DNA from 4 places in the Ruegeria sp. ABM4_193 genome. Region 1 is predicted to be linked to each of the others. Evidence: riboswitches for the same ligand, from Rfam matches in the RefSeq annotation. Region 1 holds a riboswitch; each other region holds the start of a gene.
What was found. Region 1 has a riboswitch for cobalamin ahead of ACXADZ_RS18235 (CbtB domain-containing protein). Riboswitches for the same ligand answer to the same signal wherever they lie in the genome.

Region 1 (5,226 bases):
TATCCGGCGAAAGGCGCTGCGCCGAAGACCAGGCCTTGGGGGCCACCAGCCAGACGCCAAACAAGATCGCGACCGCGAACAAAGTGGCCTCGGGCAAAGGCATCGGAACCTCACCATGTCCCGAAAACAGTCCAAGCGCTCCGCCCATGCCTGTTTCGAAGATGTGCCAGCCAAAGCCTGCCGCCCAAAAACCTCCGCTGAGTGTGGTGAACCGTCGCTGACGCGCAATATGCGCCGCCTGATCCAGGGCGGCATTTCCGTCATCCCAAGGTTTGGCGTTCATACCGGTGCAGGCAACCAGCAGCATGACGTCTTCGTCAGAAAGCTTGGCAGCACTTTCAAGAAGCGTCATTCGACTGTTGATGACATCAAAAGCGAGATGCTCTTCACCACCAACTTTCGGGCCGATAACCCGGTTCAGGATCACAACCTCTTCGGCGCAATCGAGGCCAGAGACCTGAAAGCTTCTACCGCCGTCAGGAATTGGACCGGCGGGGGCGATGGCGCCACACCCGCCACTACTGCATGCGTGGTGACCATGTTTGTTTTCGTGGCCATGGTCGTGGCTATGGGTATCGGATGACATGATCGGACCTCAAGAATCTCTATGGTCCTTTGTAAGTAGTTCCTACAGTAACTAGAGCTTCAATACCTTTCTGAATTTTTTAGCATCCGGGTTCCTTGCGCGTGATACCGACACTCCATTCCTTCTTGCGGGCTGGTCGCGTGGATGCAATCTAGTCGCAGAGGACGCAAAAAATTCTGGAACAGGTCAATGCAGAAACGGATCGCAATTACCATCACGTTAGTCTCGATTACTGCCGGTTGCTCAGCCCAGTTCACTGGGGCCAAAAGCAAAGCACTTGAACCAGGCAACGTGCCAGATTCAGTCGTTGCGCTGGCAGGGCCGGGGCAGGATCTGGCCACGGCACGCCTTTTGCCAGAAGACAATTGCTTCTGGTATGAGCACAGCGGACCTGTCGAGACGACATTGGTACCATTGCGCGCGACGAATGGCGCTCCGATCTGCGCCGCGCGAGACGCCTGATAAAAAAGAGGGCGACGACGTCCACCTACGCTGCCCAAAATTTATGAGCGGGCTGTGACGCTATCTTCGGCCGAGTATAAATATGCGGTCGAGCCGATTCTTACATGTGGGTAGAGATCATTGATATGGGCCATGATCATTCTAACACATCCAGAACTTGCGCGACCACCGATGCTTCTAGGCTGAGGCGTGCCGTGAATTCTGAGATATGTATCTCGATTTCCAACGTATAGATAAAGGGCTCGAGAGCCGAGAGCATTACTTGGCCCGGGTTCCATACCATCCCGAAATTCCGCGTATTCGGGGTTGCGCTCGATCATTGAAGCCGTTGGCGTCCAATGTGGCCACTCGACCTTGCGCCGGATAGCATAGGTTCCGGGCTCGTAAAGGTTCCCTCGCGCGATCGCAACGCCATAGCGCATTGCGGTCCCGCCTTCCTCGATATGGTAAAGATAGCGCGCGACCGCATCGACATGGATGTCACCAGGAACCAAACCATCATTTGCTACGACACGTCGTGGTAAAAAACGGTCATGAACGCCCCATGGATTTGAGGTCGCTGGATCGTAATCAAATGGCGTGACCTGGCTGTCCCAATAGGTCTTTTGCGACGAGGTTGGCCATGTTTTGGCGATCAATGGACTGGCCGCAGACGCGGAAAACAGCGCAGTGGTTGATTGAATGAAATAGCGCCTTGTCAGCATAGATCTCAGCCTGGTTCACAAGTTCAATGTATTTGCATCGCATTTTCACGATCAAATTCGAGTCTTAAAGCCTCTAGCAGCTAGAGCTTCAAGAGGTTTCAGGTAACGCTTAGTTTATCCAGTCGATCAGGTGCGCGGTGGCGTGAACTCTGATTTGATCGAGTTTGCTTTGGACTGGGTCAAAAAAGCAATGGAAAGAACCGAAATGCCCATTGTAGTTGCTTCATGTTTTCGGTTTCCGACGATGCAAGCCAAAGGAACAAGACGGGAATTCGGCGCGGCTTTGCAACAGCTTATCTGTCCTTGGATACAGAGCGGCAAAAACCCGCGCGCACGCTGTACTTGCCGCTTAGACCCGCTGAATCCGCGTAGTTGTCTTCTCAGCCAGGAATGTCAATCAGGAGTCATCGCCGTCAGGCTGCACGGTCACTTTGGCCTCCACGGGCACACCCTCAACCATCAGAGGGCTGTGGCTGTTGCCATTGAGAGAAACTTTTACTTCAACATCGCCATCGGGGAGCGACGGAAGGTGTAACCAATTGGCATAAAGGCGGCCCAGCTTTTCGCCGTTGATATAAACATGCGCGTGACCTTCGCCTGGAACGTCAGCCGTGGAGGCATTTTCCGGAGCAAAGCGAAAGTTCTGCGGTGTCACACGCAGATTCCAGCCCGCCATAGGATCCTTAATCATCTGGATCGCCACACTGGGGGCGTCGCTGTCGGCAGGCAGATTAGTGGCAGCGGAGTGGTCGTGCGCTGCCATCTCCATGTTGCCGCCGTGTTGGGCCGGGTCAGTATGGTCATGGCTCTCAAAGGTGCTACCGCTGCTGGCGGCAATCACAAAGCCAGCACCGCCGCCAAAGACAAGTCCGATGGCAAAGAGAGCAAGAGAACGGGACATCTTGTCATCCTCAATAAAAAAAACCCGCCGGTGTAACCAGCGGGGTAGCAATGGAGGAGCGCGATCAGACTGCAGCGCCTGCGCGCTTGCCTTCTGTCTGCCAGAAGTGGCCGGTGAAACTGCCTAAGAGTGCCCAGGCGGCCATGCCGATGCCGAAGGCCCGGGCAGCAAAAAGCGCCCCGATCTCGGTCGGAACCGGCCCAGAGAAACTCTCAGGCTCAGGGGCCCCGATAATATGCGGTACCATTAGCAGCACGGCCGCAATCAGGTAGCTTACCAGGTTACCTCCAAAGGCAATCAGCCACATGGCTACGCCGGCTGCGGCAACGGTGACCGTCCACCAGATCTGACGCACTCCCACATCTGCTGCCGCTACGCCGGGAACTTCTGGAGCCAGTGACAAGCCAGGAGCAAAGTGGAAGGCGACAAAGCCCGCAAGACCCCAAAGCAGGCCGGTGCGGCCGTTGATCTCATGCCCCTGACGTTCGGCTACTGACATCAGCGCCGCCAGGACTAGCGCATAGCCGGTGTAGGTAAGCATGGTGAAGATAATGCTGAGACCATCGCGCATCGGCTCGGCGAACATGCCGGGCAGGTCGGGATGCGCAGTTACGGGATCAGCGCCAAAATGCACCAGGTCGCCGCCCTCATAGAGCTCGGCGTGAAGTAGCACTGGCTGCACGAAATACAACTGCAGAAGGGCGGCAATCAGCCCCGCTGCTGCACCAGCGAACAAGCCGCTGGTCAGAATACGACTGAACATTGTTTTAGTGGCAGGGGAAGCCAGTTGCGTGGCGCACATCATGAGCCGCGTCATGCAGGCCAGAAGCCTGAACATGGCCAGTCACGGTAATGATCCCTAGACCCAGAACCACGGCGAATACTGCAGGCAGAAAGGATGCGCCAGCGGCGGATGCCTTGATCGTTTTTGTCGTCATTTTAATCCTCCTCGCCGTCACACCCGACGGCATATGTTGTGTCCATCCTACGGCCGGTCTCCTGACTCGCAGGTCACAGCAGACTTCCCCCTTCCCAGCGCCATTACGCCAGTGGTATTGGAAGGCCGCTCGCCGCTCACAGTCGCGGGGGCGGTCAAGGCTTCAGTGCGGTAGTTTGGTGCACCGTCCTCATTCCCGTTTCAGTCCCAGTGCGTAGGCACCTTTGGACACCGTAGAAGCCTTTATTGTTCCATAGTGCTTTGTTCCGTCAAGTACGAAAGCGACATCATAGTATTCTGCAGCGGTCAATCTTAGGTAATGGCAGGCTTGGTTTAGATTTTAGCCGTTCAGTGCAGAAGGCTAAGTCGAAAAACACAAACTGTAAGCTGAAAACTCGACACCGGAGCTTTGGTCGGCAAGTTGCATGTTGGCTATCTTTTTTGTGCCGGTATACGTGCAATCGCCTTGAAACGTAGCTTACCTAGCTTCCTGGCGTCAGCGAAGTCGCCGTCAGTACTGTCCTCATACATCCGCATGAAGATCATTATGTCCGGAAGATCGACAACCGTAACCTCACCGAAAAGATAGGCGGTCTTGCCGCTTTGTCGCACCGCCAACGTCTGTGGTCGGTGACAACCGGACATGCAATCCACTTGCTGCAACTCGGCTTGCACCCCCGATGCCTCCAGCGTTGCGGCTAATTGATCATAAAGGGTGGAATCCGCGTCGCGGCAGGTTCTGCAAAGCGTGAGGTTAGGTAGGCACATGCGTCAGGCTGATCCTTGATCGAGAACTTCCATCTGAGATTTCATATTTGCTGGTCGGTTGTTAGCTCAGTTTCAATACGTGTTTTGACTCTAAGTCTGGAAAAGAGTCCATACTCAGGCAGGAAGGACACATGAGCCCTAGCCCTCGAAAACTTTGCAAATACACCGAGTGCGAGACGGGGATTTGGCAGGGCGAAGAAGCAACCATCAGACGAAAAAATTTTTAAGTTTCTACGTGAGACTGAGCTGAAGCAGGTGGTAGGCGATGAAGTGGAAACAGCTCACGCGAAACATCTTTGTTCTTCAATAATCTGAAACAGCATTGCCTCCGGGATCGGCTCGCCATGACACGCCTATTTTCAGGTCCGCGCGCACCGCGCCTCCCAAGGCGAATTCCGAGACGCGACAGGTTCTTGTTGCGCGTAACTAGGTTCGTTCTATCGTCAATTACAGTCTAGATCCGGGACATATAGCGGGGTTCGTGCTTGATGGTTACCTTTCGGTTACCACGACCGATCATGGGACTGAATGCGTAGCGACAACCGACGACATTCAAAAGGAAGTACGCTGATGCGAAACGCCTCGGCATTAACAACTTTTCTGTCTGCGTCACTACAACCGAGGATCGCCCATGCCGCCATCGGTTCTCGCCGCAACCCGGTGTGATGGGTGTTGTGATAACGGCATATCTCCGGGTGCAGCCAGTCTTCGAACTCCTCCAATGTCATCGACGCAGTGCCGGAGCCGTCGCATTTCCCCTTATCCTTGGGGGATAATTGCGTTCTTCCCTAAAGTAGATGAACGGCCTCCATGGTCGTCCTAATCAGGCGTTCGATATCTTCGCCGTAACGCGCTCGACCCGGTGGCC
Region 2 (5,226 bases), on a different contig from region 1:
TGCACAGCTATTTCAGTTTTTGCGCACCGGATCGCGGCTTGGCTCTGGTTGCTGCGGCGCAGGCTGCCGCTTTGCGCTCTTTCTTGCACGGTTCCGCTTTGGAAGAGTTACCTCTTTTGTCAGCCGTGGCGCCTGGGAAATGCGGTGGGCGCGCTGGCCCGCGGCATTTTACAGATGTCCCGGCGGGGGAAATATGCCTGCGTCATGTCGCAGACCTGTATCCGTTTCCCAATGAACTGCGCGCGATCCAGATCACCGGCTCTGACGTGCTGGATTGGCTGGAAATGTCGGCAAGCGTGCTCAACCAGCTGTCACATGATACAGAAGCGGACTTAGTAAACCCCGAACGTGCCGGTTACAATTTCGACGTCATCTTCGGCCTGTCCTATCAAATCGATCCATCGCAACCTGCGCGCTTCGACAGTGATGGTCGGTTGGTCGATCTTGACAACAGACGAATTCGCAATCTGACATTCGGTGGCCAACCTGTTCAACCTGCGCAAAGATTTGTCTTGGCCAGCAACAACTACCGCGCCAGCGGAGGCGGACATTTTCCTGCCGCCTCTGCGGCCCAACGCATCAACCTACCACCGCTCGACATCAAGGAACTGACGCGGGATTACCTGTCTCGTCGCCTTCCGCCCGACCCAATAGCGCGGCACCCCTATCCGTTTACACTGACAGCTCAAACGGGCGTAAATGCCTTGCTTCGAACAGGTCCCGGTGCCCTTGAACACATGGATGAGCTGCGCATGTTCAACGCCCAATTGCTAAGTCCTGATGAAGCCGGGTTCGAGCGGATCCGTCTGACGTTCTGACGGGTTGTCTTTTGCCCTCGCCTTCCCTATATCCAGAGTCGAGAGGTTGGCGCGGGCGAGCGCCTCGCCAACCTGGTCAGGTCCGGAAGGAAGCAGCCACAACGAGCCCCGCTTGGGTCGATGTCCAACCTCTCACTTTCCCCTCACATACCTAATTGGTGATACGCGGTCTCACCCAAAACGTGTTCAGATGTCGACAAAGCGTGGCCAAAGGGCCGCGTTACGACGGGCAAAAGCCCCAATATGCCCAACTTCAGACAACTCGAAATCAGCAGGTTTCAGCAGATGTCGTTTGGCCTTGGGGCCATAGAGATCGGCAAGCCGCCATACCGCCTCGGGTGGGACCATCTGGTCATCTTCAAAAGTAAACAGATCCACTGGTTTTTCAGTTTCTGTCCAACGCGCATCAGGCAACCCGGCTCCGATCTCGGGCACGTAACTCGAAGGAGCGGTGCACCATTTACGCCATTGCCAGTAGACCGATTCCGGCAAATCCGCACCAAAACCGATTGCCTTTCCGGGTAAATACCCAAGCGCTTTGACCAGCAATGGGGCGTGCCCATACCAGAACACCCCGGCCAATCCACGGTAGGGCCATGGGTGATCGTTCAGGGTCACAAGCCCAGAACACACGCAAATCATCCGGTCGGTTTTGTCGATATCGGGCTGTACGGGTCCCAGCATGGCACCTACGGAATGACCAATCGTCCATTGTTGTGCACCAGGAAAACGTCTGCGCATTTCCGCCCGCGCCGCTGGCATATCGATCAAGGCCCAATCCGCCATTGTCGCACGCGCATCCTTCATGCGACCGGTCAGAGAATGCCCGAAATCCCGGTAATCATAGGTTAGGCACGCCATACCGCGCTCGGCGGCCAGCCAACGCGCGAAGTGGCGATAATAGTCGCGTGGCACGCCTGTGGCACTGTTCAGCACAACCACTGTGCTGGGTTCAGACAAGGGTCGGTACAGGCGCGCTGAAAGGGTTGATGACCCGGACGGAAAGAGGAACTCTTCGGTTAATACCGTCTGTTCTGTATCCAACATGATCCCTGATCCTGCGCCAAAAACTAGTTTCTTATTTCAATGATGGGAACTCTACGCGGGAAGTTGTCACCCATCCAGCATGACCAAACGTCGGGGCCAAAGATCCGCTTGACTCGGAACCGGATCAGACGCTAGCGATTGTGTGATGGTTCCTGTCCCCCACAAGGGGTCGGGATGAAAAGGGAACACGGTGCGGTTCCGTCTGGTCATCCGGACGCTAACCAATGCCGCGACTGCCCCCGCAACTGTAAGCGGTGAGCAATGCCGAAACGCCACTGGCCCCGAGGGCTGGGAAGGTCGGCAAAGCCATGACCCGCAAGTCAGGAGACCTGCCATCGAAACTGAAACCGAAACTCGGGCGGGGTGTCCGGGCAGGTCCTGACTGCACTTCGCTGTCCCACCTGACCCGATCCTTCTGTCCACCACGCGCGGAGGGCGCAGGATGATCTGGAAGACAAAGACGCATGAATACAGCGCAACGGTATGTCAGCGGACGGGCAAAACCTGCCCCGCCCTGGCGCGGCTGGCGCGCTCGATCTCCGAGGCTATGATACAAGCTTCGGCTGCCACAGGCGACGACTTCGAGTTTGACGGTAGTAGTGAGCTTTCACATTGCACAAAAGGGTGTCAGGCAATTTTCCAGGCACAATCAGACAGTGTTCGCGTGTTTTGTGACACGCAGCCCAACGCAGCAATTGAGGACCTGAACCTCTATGCTGATCTGATTTTTGGAAACACGTTCCGCACTCTGCCATCTGGCATCATTGCAAACCCACCATGCGCGATGATCGAGGTTGCAACGCTACGGCCCCGGAAAACCGTACACGCACCCGAACAGCTTTCGGCCTGAGATCACACCACCTGCGCCGGGGAAACCCGGGCCGCCCAAGCCAGCTGCGCGTCTGTTTCCACGGCACAGGGGCGCAGCGACCGCAGACGCTCCAGCGCCTTGTCAGCCCGTTCGCCGCACTCGACCATCAGACGCAGAACAACCATCCCCGACCTGCCACAGCCGCCCCGACAATGCACCAATACCCGGCCTCCGCCAGCCAGGGCGTGCCGGGCGGCGGCGCTGACATCTGGCCACGCCTCTTCAACCGCCGCCGTTGGTGCGCCAAAGTCTTCGATCGGCAGATGCACCCACCGGCTGGCGCGGCTTTGAATATCGCTGCCAAAATCCCGCGCCCCGTGCTGAAGCATCTCGACATCCGTTGTCATTGAAATCACCAGCCCCGGCTTCCACGCTGCAATCGTATCCAGATCCGGCTCATAATCCCCGCCATGTCCGGGTATCGACGTCAGGGCCAGCGTTCCTCCTGCGACTTGCAGGGCATAGATAACCAGCTGCGACATGAACGTGTGTCCTCCACCAGGAACTCTTTACAAAAATGAGTCTTTAATTTTGTTGGAACAGCTTAGTGCGAATCCGGTCGGAATCTAAATCAAAAATCATCGCGCCTCGCGGTGGACGCGGAAGGCAGCGGCCACTACGCTGAGCCGAAGCACCGAATCCGACCGAGAAAACATGACCGACACGCCCAGCCCCGCCTATCAGGTTCTCGCCCGCAAATATCGCCCGGAAACCTTTGCCGATCTGGTGGGTCAGGATGCCATGGTACGCACCCTGAAAAACGCATTCGAAGCGGACCGGATTGCGCAGGCTTTCATCATGACCGGCATTCGCGGCACCGGCAAAACCACCACCGCGCGGATCATCGCCAAGGGTATGAACTGCATCGGCCCCGACGGCAATGGCGGCCCGACGACCGAGCCTTGCGGGCAATGCGAACATTGCGTGGCGATCATGGAAGGCCGCCATGTCGATGTGATGGAGATGGACGCCGCCAGCCGGACCGGTGTGAATGACATTCGCGAAATAATCGACAGTGTCCGCTATCGCGCCGCCAGCGCGCGTTACAAGATCTACATCATCGACGAGGTCCACATGCTTTCGACCAGCGCTTTCAACGCGCTGCTCAAGACGCTCGAGGAACCGCCTGAACATGTGAAGTTTATCTTCGCAACAACCGAAATCCGCAAAGTGCCGGTCACGGTTCTGTCCCGCTGTCAGCGCTTCGATCTGCGCCGGATCGAGCCCGAAGATATGATCGGGCTTCTGCAAAAGATCGCAACCGCCGAAGATGCCCAAATCGCCGATGACGCGCTGGCGCTGATCACACGTGCCGCGGAAGGATCGGCACGGGATGCAACCTCGCTGCTGGATCAGGCGATTTCGCACGGGGCGGGTGAAACCACTGCCGAGCAGGTCCGCGCAATGCTGGGCCTTGCGGACCGTGGCCGCGTTCTGGACCTGATGGACATGATCCTGCGGGGCGACGCAGCGGGTGCGCTGACGGAACTCAGCGGGCAATACGCTGAGGGCGCAGACCCTCTGGCCGTCTTACGCGATCTGGCCGAAATCACACATTGGGTGTCCGTCGTTAAAATTACGCCCGACGCTGCCGAAGATCCAACTGTTTCGCCTGACGAACGGAGCCGTGGCCAGCACATGGCCGAGGCGCTGCCGATGCGTGTCCTGACTCGGATGTGGCAGATGTTGCTGAAAGCGCTCGAAGAAGTCTCGGCCGCGCCCAATGCCATGATGGCCGCTGAGATGGCCGTTATCCGCCTGACCCATGTTGCTGATCTGCCCAGCCCTGAAGAACTGATCAAACGGCTGCAGGACACTCCAACGCCTCCAACTGGTGGGCCGAATGGCGGAGTATCAGCCCCCCGGCAGGGTGCAATGCCAGCGCGGGCCAGCGCGGCCCCGGCACCTTCCTACGTTTCGACCCCTCGCGGCCCAAGCGGCGCGCCAGTTGCTGCATTGGCTCAGGATGTGCAGACGGCTCTCGCCCGGTTCCCGACTTTTGATCACGTGGTCGAACTGATCCGCGCCAACCGCGACGTAAAACTGCTGGTCGAAGTGGAAAACGGCGTGCGACTTGTGTCTTATCAGCCCGGTCGGATCGAGTTCACCCCAGCCACGCAGGCACCGACAGACCTTGCGCCCAGGCTGGGTTCGGCCCTGCAACGCTGGACCGGAAACCGGTGGGCTGTCTCGATCGTCTCGAACGGGGATGCGCCGACAATTGCTGAAATTCGGGACAAGGCCGAACTGGCTTTGAAAGCCGAAGCCGAACAACACCCGCTGGTTCAGGCTGTACTGGCTCAATTTCCCAAGGCCAGGATCACAAAGATCGAGACACCGGAACAGCGCGCCGCCCAAGTCGAGACCGAGGCGCTGCCCGAAGTCGAGGATGAGTGGGACCCGTTCGAAGAGGATTGAGCCGGTGACGCGTCTATTGAGGTTACCGTGATCACCCGGTTCCAAAATCTAAGTCTCGGCAAAGCCCGTGCG
Region 3 (5,226 bases), on a different contig from region 1:
AACCGGTGAGTATCGTTGGAACCCCGGATCGCCTTGATCCGACGCGCCCGATACGGGATCTGTTGGAAGAACAACCTTTCATCCTGCCCACAACCAACAACAGTGTTCGTACTGCGTTTGACGCTATGGCCAGCCGCATGTCGGTACGGCCTCAGGTAGCTGCCGAGGTGGACGATATGGCCATGATGCGGCTTTTGGCGCGCGAGGATATCGGCTTGGCTCTGGTGGCTCCGATCGTTGTTCAGGATGAGCTGAACTCGGGCCGTTTGGTCGAGGCAAATGAGCATCCGAAGATCAAGGAAAACTTCCACGCAATTACGTTCAAGCGCCGGTTCCCTAATCCCTTGGTGCAGGAGCTTTTGTCACACGGACCAGACACGTAGGCCAAAATCTGACGTCAATCACCGCGCGCGGATTTGAACAGATATAGGAACACAAAAAGAGACCCGATCGACGTTGTTACGATACCTACGGGCAGTTCTTGAGGGGCCAAAAGCAGGCGGGACAGAATATCCGACATCGTCAGCAGGATCGCCCCGACGATAGCTGAGGTAATCAACAGGTTTCTGTGCAGCGTGCCGGCAATGCCCCGTGCAATATGAGGGACCATTAACCCGACAAAACCAATAACGCCGGCCACGGAAACAAAGCTCGCCGTCGCCAATGCCGCGACAAAGAACATACTAAATCGCAAGCCCTGAACGGGTATGCCAAGAGAGGACGCCGTGAAATCTCCGGTTAAAAGGGCATCCAGCCAGCGACTGCGGTAAAGAGCATAACTCAGGATCAGAGCCAGTCCGGTCAGAACCAGTGGGAATGTCTCCCACCGTGCAAGGCCCAACCCGCCAAGCATCCAGAAGATGACCGAATGCGCCGCGCGATTGTCGCCGGAAAAAATCAAATAGTTTGTGATGGCCGAGAACAGAAAGGACACGGCTAAACCGGCTAGAATCAGTTTTTCCGGCGCACTTGTGCGCAGACCCTGAACCAGCGCCAGAACAATGCCCGAAGCAATCAAACCCCCGCAAAATGCCGCCAAGGGCAGGGTCCAGATGCCCAGTACATCACCCGTGACGGTGATCACCAAAACCGCCCCGGCAGCCGCGCCAGACGACAGGCCAAACAAGAATGGATCGGCCAGGTCGTTGCGCGTGGTTGTTTGCAAAACCACACCAACAACCCCCAATCCTGCCCCGATGACCGCGGCAAACAAGGCGCGGGGAAGGCGCAAGTCGAAAACAATCCGGTGAAGCGGGGACATGTCGCCATCGATCAGGCCTGTTCCTAGACCAATCGCGGCGACCACGTCCCGCACAGGAATATTTGTTGTTCCATAAACGATGGACAGCAGCAAAAGGGCGATCAGAACGATCGCCCCCAGCAAGATCGAACGGCCCAAATGGGCCATATCAGTTGGTCTCCGGGTGCATTGCCTTGACCATCTTTTCGATGGCCTCAATGTTTGCCGGGCCGGGTGTCAGCTCTTCGTAGCGCAGGCCGATCCAGCGCTCGTTCTTGACTGCATCGGTTTGAGACATGACGGGATGATCTTTCAGGAACTGGAAGGTGTCTTCTGCACCGTTTCCTGTCTGATAGTCCAGCAGAACCAGGAATTCCGGGTTTGCAGCAGCCACGGTTTCCCACGACGTGCGACCCCAGCTGGTGTCCATGTCATGGGTCACATTCTCTCCGCCTGCAGCGGCGATCATCGCGTCCGGTATCGCAAATTTGCCAGCGGTAAACGGCGCATCTGCCGGCCCGTCCAACAGGAAGACACGTGGTTTGGGCAGATCAGCTGTTTTGGCTTCGATAGCGGCCAGTTGGTCTTTCCAGCCCGAAACAAGCTCTTGCGCCTTGGCTTCGACGCCCATGACCTGACCCAAGCGCAGAACGTCGCCAAACAGCAGGTCCATGCTGGCCTCTGGGCGGTCTTTGTTCAGATGTACGCAGCTTTCGGTCAGAACCATGGTCTTGATGCCGAAGGGTGAAAGGGTGTCCGGAGTAACCTCGCCACCCGGCTGCATACCGTAATACCACCCTGCAAAGAACATGTCGGGTTCTACTGCGATGAGGTTCTCAACAGTAGGGTATTTTGGTGCAAGCTCTGGGATATCACCGCGCTGTGCATCAAAATCAGGGCTCGTCTTGTACCAGCCCGTGATGCCGGTCAGGCCCACGATCTTGTCTTGCAGGCCCAATGCGAACGCCATGTCGGTCATGTTCATGTCGTGGACAACGATCCGCTCGGGCGCGGTTTCAAAAACCAGCGGTTCGCCGCAATTGTCCACTGTGATGGCTTCGGCGGCCGCGCCGCTTGCCAGGCCAGTGAACAGAGCCGCAGGCCAAAGTTTCTGCATCATTGTAAGCTCCTGTTATGATGACAGTTTTCTTTTTCGGATATCCAGCGCAGGGATCATGCGGCCTTCATGCTGAAAGCATAGATAATCCACACCAAAGGTGTCGCGGACACGTTCTGAGGTCAGCACGTCGCTGACCGGGCCATAGCCCGTCAGGCGTGTGGATTTCATCAAAGCCACATGCGTGGCGAATTCCGGGATCATGACCAGATCGTGGACGATCATGACCACCGTGACGCCCAGCTCGGCCACCAAGGACAACATGTGCCCCTTGGCGTCTGGATCCAGGTGATTGGTCGGTTCGTCCAGAAACAACAGGGATGGGTTTTGTGCCAAAGCGCGCGCGATGTGAGCGCGCTGTCGCTCGCCACCCGATAGCTGGCTCATCGGCTTGCGGGAAAGATGAGACAATCCGGTTGTTTCCAGAACTCGATCAAGATCTACCTTATGCTCGGTTGCCGATTTATCCGCCTGAATCGGGATTTGCCCAAGCGCAACATAGTCTCGCAAACGCAACCGACCGTCTGGCATTTCTTGCTGGCCTACGACCGCGATGGTTCGGGCACGCTCATGCGCGGACAGGGTGCGCAAGCTTTTGCCTCTTATAAGCACATCACCCAGAGCAATACGTTCTATTCCGCAAAGCAACTTGAGCAGTGTTGTTTTTCCCGCGCCATTCGGTCCCGCAATTGCCAGAATCGAGCCCTCCTCCAAGCCGAAGGACACGTCCTGCAAAAGGACATCGCCGTTCAAAGCGTAATATTCGAGACCCTCGACCGACAGAAAACTCATGACACCCTCTCGGTTGGCAGGGCCGGTATTCGAGACAAGGTCTTGGTGAATAACGCGGGCGGGCGTTCGGTTGCACTTGTCCAGCCATCGGAACTAAGGCGGTATTGTCCGGCGAATTCCACCACTGCGTCCAGATCCAATTCCGTGTCGATGTCTCCAAACAGATACTGCGCCTTGCCCGGTGCCTGAAGGCCAATGGTGGTTGGTCGGGAACAACCCGCCATGCAATCAACTGTTCGAATTGCAAATCCTTCGGGCAATGTTTGCGTCAGTGCGCCAGTCACTTGATCGGTGGACATGGCACCTGTGCAGGTCGCACACACAAGAATGAAATGATCAGCGGTTTTCGTCATTACTTGTAGCGCTTACTGCGGGTTGGACTGAGATGCAATGTTATAACGTAACGTGTCTCTGAATTAACGGCACAACAGGATGCCTCAGCACTGTAGGTATTGAAGAAGAGCTTATTTCTGTAAGTCACCTTTAACACTGTCCGCTCCGCTTGAAACCAAGCGCGGACAGAAGGTGCTACCAATGTAAACACGCGAAAAACGTGCCATCAAAGCCTCCTTCCAGGACGCCCCGCCCCGGGTTGGTTGAACATCGGATGGCAGGTCTCCTGACTTGCGGGTCAAGGCTCGGCCCACCTTCCCAACCCTTTCGGGGTCAGTGGCGTAATGGCGTCGCTCTCCGCTTACAGTTGCGGGGGCAGTCACGGACTTGGCAAATAACTGTACCGCACCGTATTCCCATTTTCATCCCTTACGGAACCATCCCGCTCAGCTAGTCTCGTGGTGCTGGACTTGTCAAGCAAGAGAATGAGTGGCGTTTGACGAAATCACTTGGGCTCAGCCCAGTTGTCTGTCGGTCATTGTCAACCCGGTCTACCTCAGTAGTCGGAAACCAATAGGAAATCTGGCGCGACATCTTCCTCGATCTTTGAAAATCGAGGGATCGGATCTTCGAACACATTATCCGTGCGATCGTCGTTCACGGTCGAAACCTCGCCAATAAGGCAATCACCTTGCTCGGCCCAGAACGCGTGCCAAACTCCGGGCATCAGGGTTACGCTTTGTCCCGGTTTCAGGCGTAGATGCTCACCTGGTTGCAACGTGACCGGGCAGGCATCGCTGGGCACTGTGACAGGCGTATGCCGGTCGATGCCGCCCTCTGGGTCCGATGCATAAATCTCCATCACCAGATCGCCGCCGCCTCGGTTGATGATGTCCTCTGCCTTGACGATGTGACGATGCATCGGAGACAGTTGTTTGTCTTTCGAGATCAGCAATTTTTCGGCATACAGCATCCCGCGCCCGGACTTCAGATCATTCACCTCGCCGTTGCGCAGCGTGAAAAGAAACAGGCCCAGTTCATCGAACCGGCCCTGAGCGTAGTCGGTGATGTCCCACCCTAACCCGCGGCTGCGGATCGTGTGCGCCACCGGGCTGCGCAATTGTTCAGGTGACCAATCTGCAAAAGGCGGCAGTACAGCGCCAAACGATTGAATGAACGCCTGCGCTTCGGACTTGATGCGATTTATGTCGGATCGTTTCATCGGATTTTCCAAGAATTATAGCTCATGGGCCCACGGCGGCTCCGCCCCGGCACGCGATACGGTTACAGCTGCAACTTCGGCGCCCAGTTCCATGGCCGCGCGCAAGGAGTTGGCAGTTAAGTTGCGTACAGCGGGTTTTGTCAGATGCCCGGCGCGGCTGAGACCGATGAGCACACCGGCATTGAACGTGTCCCCCGCACCGATCGTATCCACGACTTGCACCGGTTTTACCGGCACCGTCACTTGCGATCCATCCGCCAGATACCCGTTTGCGCCATCGCCGCCCCGGGTCACGATCAGCGCTGATGGTCCGGCTTGCAACAACAAGGCTGCTTTGGCTGCTTCGGGTTCCGCACCGGGAATGATCCAGTCCAAATCCTCGTCCGACACTTTGACGATATCGGACAGCGCGATCATGCGGTTCAAGCGCGTTCGAAAGCGGGTTTGATCCTGAATAAAACCCGGACGAATGTTGGGATCCAACATGACAGGGCGGTCGCTTCCGTGTTGAGCCAACAAAGA
Region 4 (5,226 bases), on a different contig from region 1:
AGGCGGAATGAGTTCTGGGTTGCTGGAACGACACTGCCTCAATAGAAAACATGCAAGCAATCGAATGAGTAACATTATGTCCAAAATCGGGTCGTAATCGAAATTTCATGACAATGAATGCGGGATGAACTAAAGATTTATTTCAGAATAAGTAATAAGTTCTGGACGTCTAGTGGAACACATAACCTTTACCTTCGAGATGGGGGTCGTTTGCGCGCTTCTCGCCTTCACAGTTTTCCTATTTGTGTCCGAGGTCGTCAGAATCGACCTTTCCGCCATACTGGTTTTGGTTCTTGTCGGCTTGCTAAGCTACGCACCCGGCCTAGAAAATCTGGCGGATGTGCCGCGTCTGTTTGATGGGTTTGCGTCAAACGCGGTCATTTCGATCATTGCGGTCATGATCGTTGGTGCTGGCTTGGACAAAACCGGCATCATGAACAAGGTTGCGGCCGTTATTCTGAAGTACGGCGGCAAATCGGAAAGCCGCGTGCTGCCGATCATCTCGGGAACTGTTGGCGTCATTTCTTCCTTCATGCAAAACGTCGGCGCCGCCGCCTTGTTCCTGCCAGTTGTCAGCCGGATATCCACGAGATCCGGAATACCGCTGTCGCGACTGCTTATGCCGATGGGGTTCTGTGCGATCCTGGGGGGGACGATGACGATGGTGGGGTCCTCACCGCTGATCTTGCTCAACGACCTGATCCAAACGGCCAATGACGGCTTGCCGGATAATCAGAAAATGCAGCCGTTCGGGCTGTTCTCGGTAACACCGATCGGGGCGGTACTGATCCTGACAGGCATCGGGTACTTTCTGCTGCTGGGACGCTGGGTTCTTCCTGTGCAGGAAGGGGCAGACAACACGGGCACCGGTCAGGGCACACAAGAGTATTTGCAGCGGGTGTATGGGCTAAAGGCAGATGTGTTCGAAGTTGTTGTGCCTGCAGACAGCCCGCTGGTCGGGCAGATCCTGGCCGATATCAACCATGAGAACCACCTGTACATCATTTCAACCTTCTATCGCGGCAAAACGTCAATGGTTCAGGTTCTGACCGCTGAAATCGCAGCCCCTTGTCGGCTGGCGATTGTTGGACGGCGTGGCGAGGTAGAGGTTTTTGCGAAGAAATTCGGCTTAACAGTTCTTCCCGATCTGGATGTTTTTGTTGAGGAGTTCGCACCCACCAACGCCGGTGTCGCCGAAGTTGTCGTTACCCCCGACAGTAAATTGATCGGCAAATGCCCGCGCGAGCTTTTGTTCCGCAAGACATACGGTATGTCGCTTCTGGCTATTCACAGAGGGGAAGAAACGCTCAGCCACGTAGAGACCGATGATCATCAGTCCACTCAGATCGGGCTGGAAAAGTTTCATGCTGGTGACATGCTGGTCGCACACACGCGGTGGGACAATCTGATGCGGATCACCCGCGATCCGGATTTCGTTGTGGTCACAAGCGATTTCCCGCAGGAGGAATTGAGACCTCAGAAAGTCGGGTGGGCGCTTGCTTTTTTCGCTATTTCAATATGCCTGATCCTGTTTACCGACGTACGCCTTTCGCTTTGTCTTCTCACAGGGGCAGCTGGCATGATGCTGAGCCGCGTTCTCAGCGTGGATGAGGCTTACCGTGCCGTTGGATGGAACACTGTTTTCCTGCTTGCCTGCCTCATACCTTTGGGACAGGCGGTGCAAAATACCGGCACAGCCGCATGGATCGCACAGCAGATCATGGTCATTCTCGACGGCTGGCCGCTTTGGTCGCTTCAAGCGGGCATTGCTGTTCTGGCAACGGCGTTTTCATTGGTCATGTCGAATGTTGGCGCCACCGTTCTGCTCGTACCGCTGGCTGTGTCCATTGCAGTGGCTGCCGGAGGCAACCCTGCAGTCTTTGCGCTGACCGTTGCCATTTCCACCTCGAACAGCTTCATCATCCCGACCCATCAGGTCAATGCGCTGATCATGGGTCCGGCAGGGTACAAGGTCATGGATTTCGTCCGTTCAGGCGGCATCATGACCGCGCTGTTCCTTGTCGTTTCATTGGTGATGATCAACGTTATGTACTAGCGCGGCAATCGGGGCCGGATTTCTGGGCTGGCCCACCCCGATTGCCGATTACATTTCGTTGGAAAGGTTAGCTTGAACCTCTACGCCGAGCCCCGGCCTTGCGGGACAACCTCATACCCCGGCTCTTCCGGTTCATCATCTTCCATCTCCGGCGGGAAACCGGGGGCTGTGATGTCCAAACCAGTCGCCTCTTCCAGACGTTTGATGATATTCGGCGACAGCTCGCGATCGCCATACCGGGCAATGCCATCTTCAAAAATCTTGATCATGACCGGATTCATTTCCAGAGGCACCCCGGCGCGGTCCGCTACCTCTTGAAACAGACCAATGTCCTTTTTCACCAAGTCCATAGTGAAGGAGATGTCGCGCGAACCATTCAGTATGACCTGACTTTCCGTTTCATGCACAAAGGACGTACCGGACGAGATTTTTATCGCCTCATATGTCGTGTTGAGATCCATGCCCGCCGCCTTTGCCGTGACCAGCGCTTCGGCGCAGGTGATCAGGTTGGCTGTGGCCAGATAGTTGGTCAGCACCTTCAAAACCGAGGCAGAGCCCAATTCACCCGTGTGCAAAACACGCCGTCCCATGGTGGTCAGAAACGGCAGAATCCGCTCAAAAGTCGCACGGTCACATCCCGCGAAGATCGAGATATTGCCGGTGGCCGCCCGATGGCACCCGCCCGAAACCGGGCAGTCCACTGCCGCGCCTCCGCGTTCGATCACCTCGGCCCCCAAACGCTTGACCTCGGCCTCATCGGTTGTCGACATCTCCATCCAGATTTTGCCGGGGCCCACTTCGGGCAGCATCTTTTGCATGACCGCATCTGACGCCGCAGGCGATGGCAAGCAGGTGATGACCGCATCGCAATCGCGCATCAACTGTGCCGGGCCTTCGGCTGCCTTTGCGCCAAGGGCGACAAACGCGGCCACCAGATCCGCGTTCAGATCATGCACCGTCAGATCAATACCGTTCCGCAGCAAGGATCCCGAAAGCTTGCCGCCAACGTTTCCCAACCCGATGAATCCTACTTTCATATGTCGCCTCTCCCTGCTGGCTTGTACCTGTCATGCGATCACGGATTTATCTGACCATTCATGCCGCCCAACGACAACCACAGGTCGCTTTTCACACCCGCCTCCTGATGTTACGCGCAACGCGCTTGACAAGCGGGCCAGCGGTGCCGCATGACCCATTCGTTGGTGTCGGCAAGAGCCGATGAAAAGGGAATGCGTCAACGGATCTTCCGCCAAACGCAGCCGCCCCCGCGACCGTGACCGGAGAGGGTGCCCAATGCCACTGGCCTAGGCCGGGAAGGCGGGACATCCGACAGAGGACCCTGACGTACCGGGCCTCTGACATCCGCAAGCCGGGAGACCTGCCAGCACCCGAAGTTGAAACCGGGCGGGGTGTTCCGGTATCGGGTCCATGTTGCAACACGTGGCCCGCTTGAAACCCCGTCCCCCGCGAAGAGGATTTGGGGGGATGAGAGACATGACTGAGACCACACCGGTCGAACTGCTGGTCTGCACGACCTGCCGCCGCGGGCTGCCCATCGAAGACGATGCGCAACGCCCCGGTACATTGCTGCACCAGGCATTGGAACAAGCAGAGCTGCCCGAAGGCATCACCCTGAAACCTGTCGAATGCCTTTCGAACTGCGATCAGGGCTGTTCTATCGTGTTGCGCGGCGGTCCCGATCGCTGGACCTTCGTTTACGAAAACCTGAACGAAGTGGACCATGTCGATGTAATCGTCGACGGCGCAACCAAGTATCTGGCCACCGAAGATGGTCTGGTGAAATGGCGCGAGCGCCCTGAACATTTCCGCAAAAACTGCGCCTCGCGCATTCCCCCGATTGGAGCCTGACATGTCGAATCTCGAAAAACTTCCCGTCACCGTGATCACCGGCTTTCTGGGCTCGGGAAAAACAACGCTGGTCAAACACCTGATGCAGAACCCGCAGGGCAAACGTCTGGCTGTTGTCGTCAACGAGTTTGGCGATGTGGGCGTGGATGGCGATATCCTGAAATCCTGCGCCATCCCGGATTGCCCGGCGGAAAACATCATGGAGCTGGCAAACGGCTGCATCTGCTGCACCGTCGCGGATGACTTCATCCCGACCATCGAGGCGCTGATGGCGCTGGAACCGCGCCCCGAGCATATCCTGATCGAAACCTCTGGCCTCGCCCTGCCCAAGCCGCTGCTGAAAGCGTTCGACTGGCCGGATATCCGCTCAAAGATCACTGTCGATGGCGTGATCGCTCTGGCCGATGCCGAGGCCGTCGCCGCCGGTCGCTTTGCCCCGAATGTCGAAGCTGTGGATGCCCAGCGCCTCGCCGACGACTCGATCGATCACGAAACGCCCCTGTCCGAAGTGTTCGAGGATCAGATCTCGTGCGCCGACATCATCCTGTTGACCAAGCCTGATCTTGCAGGACCCGAAGGTGTGGCCAAGGCCAAAGAGGTGATCGCCGCCGAAGCACCGCGCCCCTTGCCTGTTGTCGAAGTCGCCGAGGGCGTCGTGGATGTCCGCGTTGTACTGGGACTGGAAGCTGCAGCCGAAGACGACATGGATGCACGTCCGTCGCACCACGACGGTCACCACGATCACGAACATGACGACTTCGAAAGCATCATCGTCGAGTTGCCGGAACAAACCGATCCAGCCGATCTGGTCGCCAAGATCGAACGCCTGGCGACCGAGCTGAACATCCTGCGGGTCAAAGGTTATGCGGCAGTACAGGGCAAACCCATGCGCCTGCTGGTTCAGGCCGTGGGCGCACGCGTCCGTCACCAATATGACCGCCCATTGGGACCAGAGGAAGAGCGCCGTTCGCGTCTGGTTGTTATCGCCGAGCATGACGACATCAAAGAGGCCGAAATCCACGCGATCCTCGCGGGCGTCACCGAGGCTGCCGAGTAAACCATGCACGTCGTCTTCCGCGAAAGCCACGGGCTCGAGGAAACCGAGACCCCAACCGATCTGGGCCAAAGCCCGGCGGATCTGGTTGTTTTGTCCTTCTCGGACAGCGACCTCGGCGCTTTCGCGGCGGGCTGGCATCGTGGCGGCGGAACCGAGGGTCGAATGCCAACGCTTCGACTGGCCAATTTGACCGCCCTCAAACACCCTCTGTCCGTCGACACTTATGTCGAGCAGACGTTGGACG

Region 2: it holds a riboswitch for cobalamin, as region 1 does, so the genes downstream of both, ACXADZ_RS15330 (hypothetical protein) here and ACXADZ_RS18235 (CbtB domain-containing protein) in region 1, are expected to answer to the same signal.
Region 3: it holds a riboswitch for cobalamin, as region 1 does, so the genes downstream of both, ACXADZ_RS22610 (DUF1636 family protein) here and ACXADZ_RS18235 (CbtB domain-containing protein) in region 1, are expected to answer to the same signal.
Region 4: it holds a riboswitch for cobalamin, as region 1 does, so the genes downstream of both, ACXADZ_RS05690 (DUF1636 family protein) here and ACXADZ_RS18235 (CbtB domain-containing protein) in region 1, are expected to answer to the same signal.

What each region holds. Positions count from the first base shown of each region.
Region 1 is NZ_JBSWTT010000002.1:77,512-82,737, reverse strand. Features, by position in the region: gene ACXADZ_RS18260 (heavy metal translocating P-type ATPase) at 1-586, opposite strand, end outside; gene ACXADZ_RS18255 (hypothetical protein) at 776-1,048, shown strand; gene ACXADZ_RS18250 (L,D-transpeptidase) at 1,090-1,752, opposite strand; gene ACXADZ_RS18245 (hypothetical protein) at 2,150-2,653, opposite strand; gene ACXADZ_RS18240 (CbtA family protein) at 2,718-3,416, opposite strand; gene ACXADZ_RS18235 (CbtB domain-containing protein) at 3,421-3,591, opposite strand; cobalamin riboswitch at 3,626-3,841, opposite strand; gene ACXADZ_RS18230 (DUF1636 family protein) at 4,023-4,358, opposite strand.
Region 2 is NZ_JBSWTT010000001.1:3,064,555-3,069,780, forward strand. Features, by position in the region: gene ACXADZ_RS15315 (bifunctional 2',3'-cyclic-nucleotide 2'-phosphodiesterase/3'-nucleotidase) at 1-818, shown strand, start outside; RNA gene ffs (signal recognition particle sRNA small type) at 858-956, shown strand; gene ACXADZ_RS15325 (alpha/beta hydrolase family protein) at 1,005-1,865, opposite strand; cobalamin riboswitch at 1,996-2,216, shown strand; gene ACXADZ_RS15330 (hypothetical protein) at 2,308-2,715, shown strand; gene ACXADZ_RS15335 (protein-tyrosine phosphatase family protein) at 2,718-3,218, opposite strand; gene ACXADZ_RS15340 (DNA polymerase III subunit gamma/tau) at 3,391-5,154, shown strand.
Region 3 is NZ_JBSWTT010000003.1:968,450-973,675, forward strand. Features, by position in the region: gene ACXADZ_RS22590 (LysR family transcriptional regulator) at 1-383, shown strand, start outside; gene ACXADZ_RS22595 (FecCD family ABC transporter permease) at 398-1,408, opposite strand; gene ACXADZ_RS22600 (ABC transporter substrate-binding protein) at 1,410-2,360, opposite strand; gene ACXADZ_RS22605 (ABC transporter ATP-binding protein) at 2,373-3,149, opposite strand; gene ACXADZ_RS22610 (DUF1636 family protein) at 3,146-3,502, opposite strand; cobalamin riboswitch at 3,742-3,939, opposite strand; gene ACXADZ_RS22615 (D-lyxose/D-mannose family sugar isomerase) at 4,039-4,704, opposite strand; gene ACXADZ_RS22620 (carbohydrate kinase family protein) at 4,720-5,226, opposite strand, start outside.
Region 4 is NZ_JBSWTT010000001.1:1,132,734-1,137,959, reverse strand. Features, by position in the region: gene ACXADZ_RS05705 (LysR family transcriptional regulator) at 1-45, shown strand, start outside; gene ACXADZ_RS05700 (SLC13 family permease) at 200-2,056, shown strand; gene ACXADZ_RS05695 (NAD(P)-dependent oxidoreductase) at 2,137-3,093, opposite strand; cobalamin riboswitch at 3,240-3,456, shown strand; gene ACXADZ_RS05690 (DUF1636 family protein) at 3,551-3,925, shown strand; gene cobW (cobalamin biosynthesis protein CobW) at 3,927-4,982, shown strand; gene cobN (cobaltochelatase subunit CobN) at 4,986-5,226, shown strand, end outside.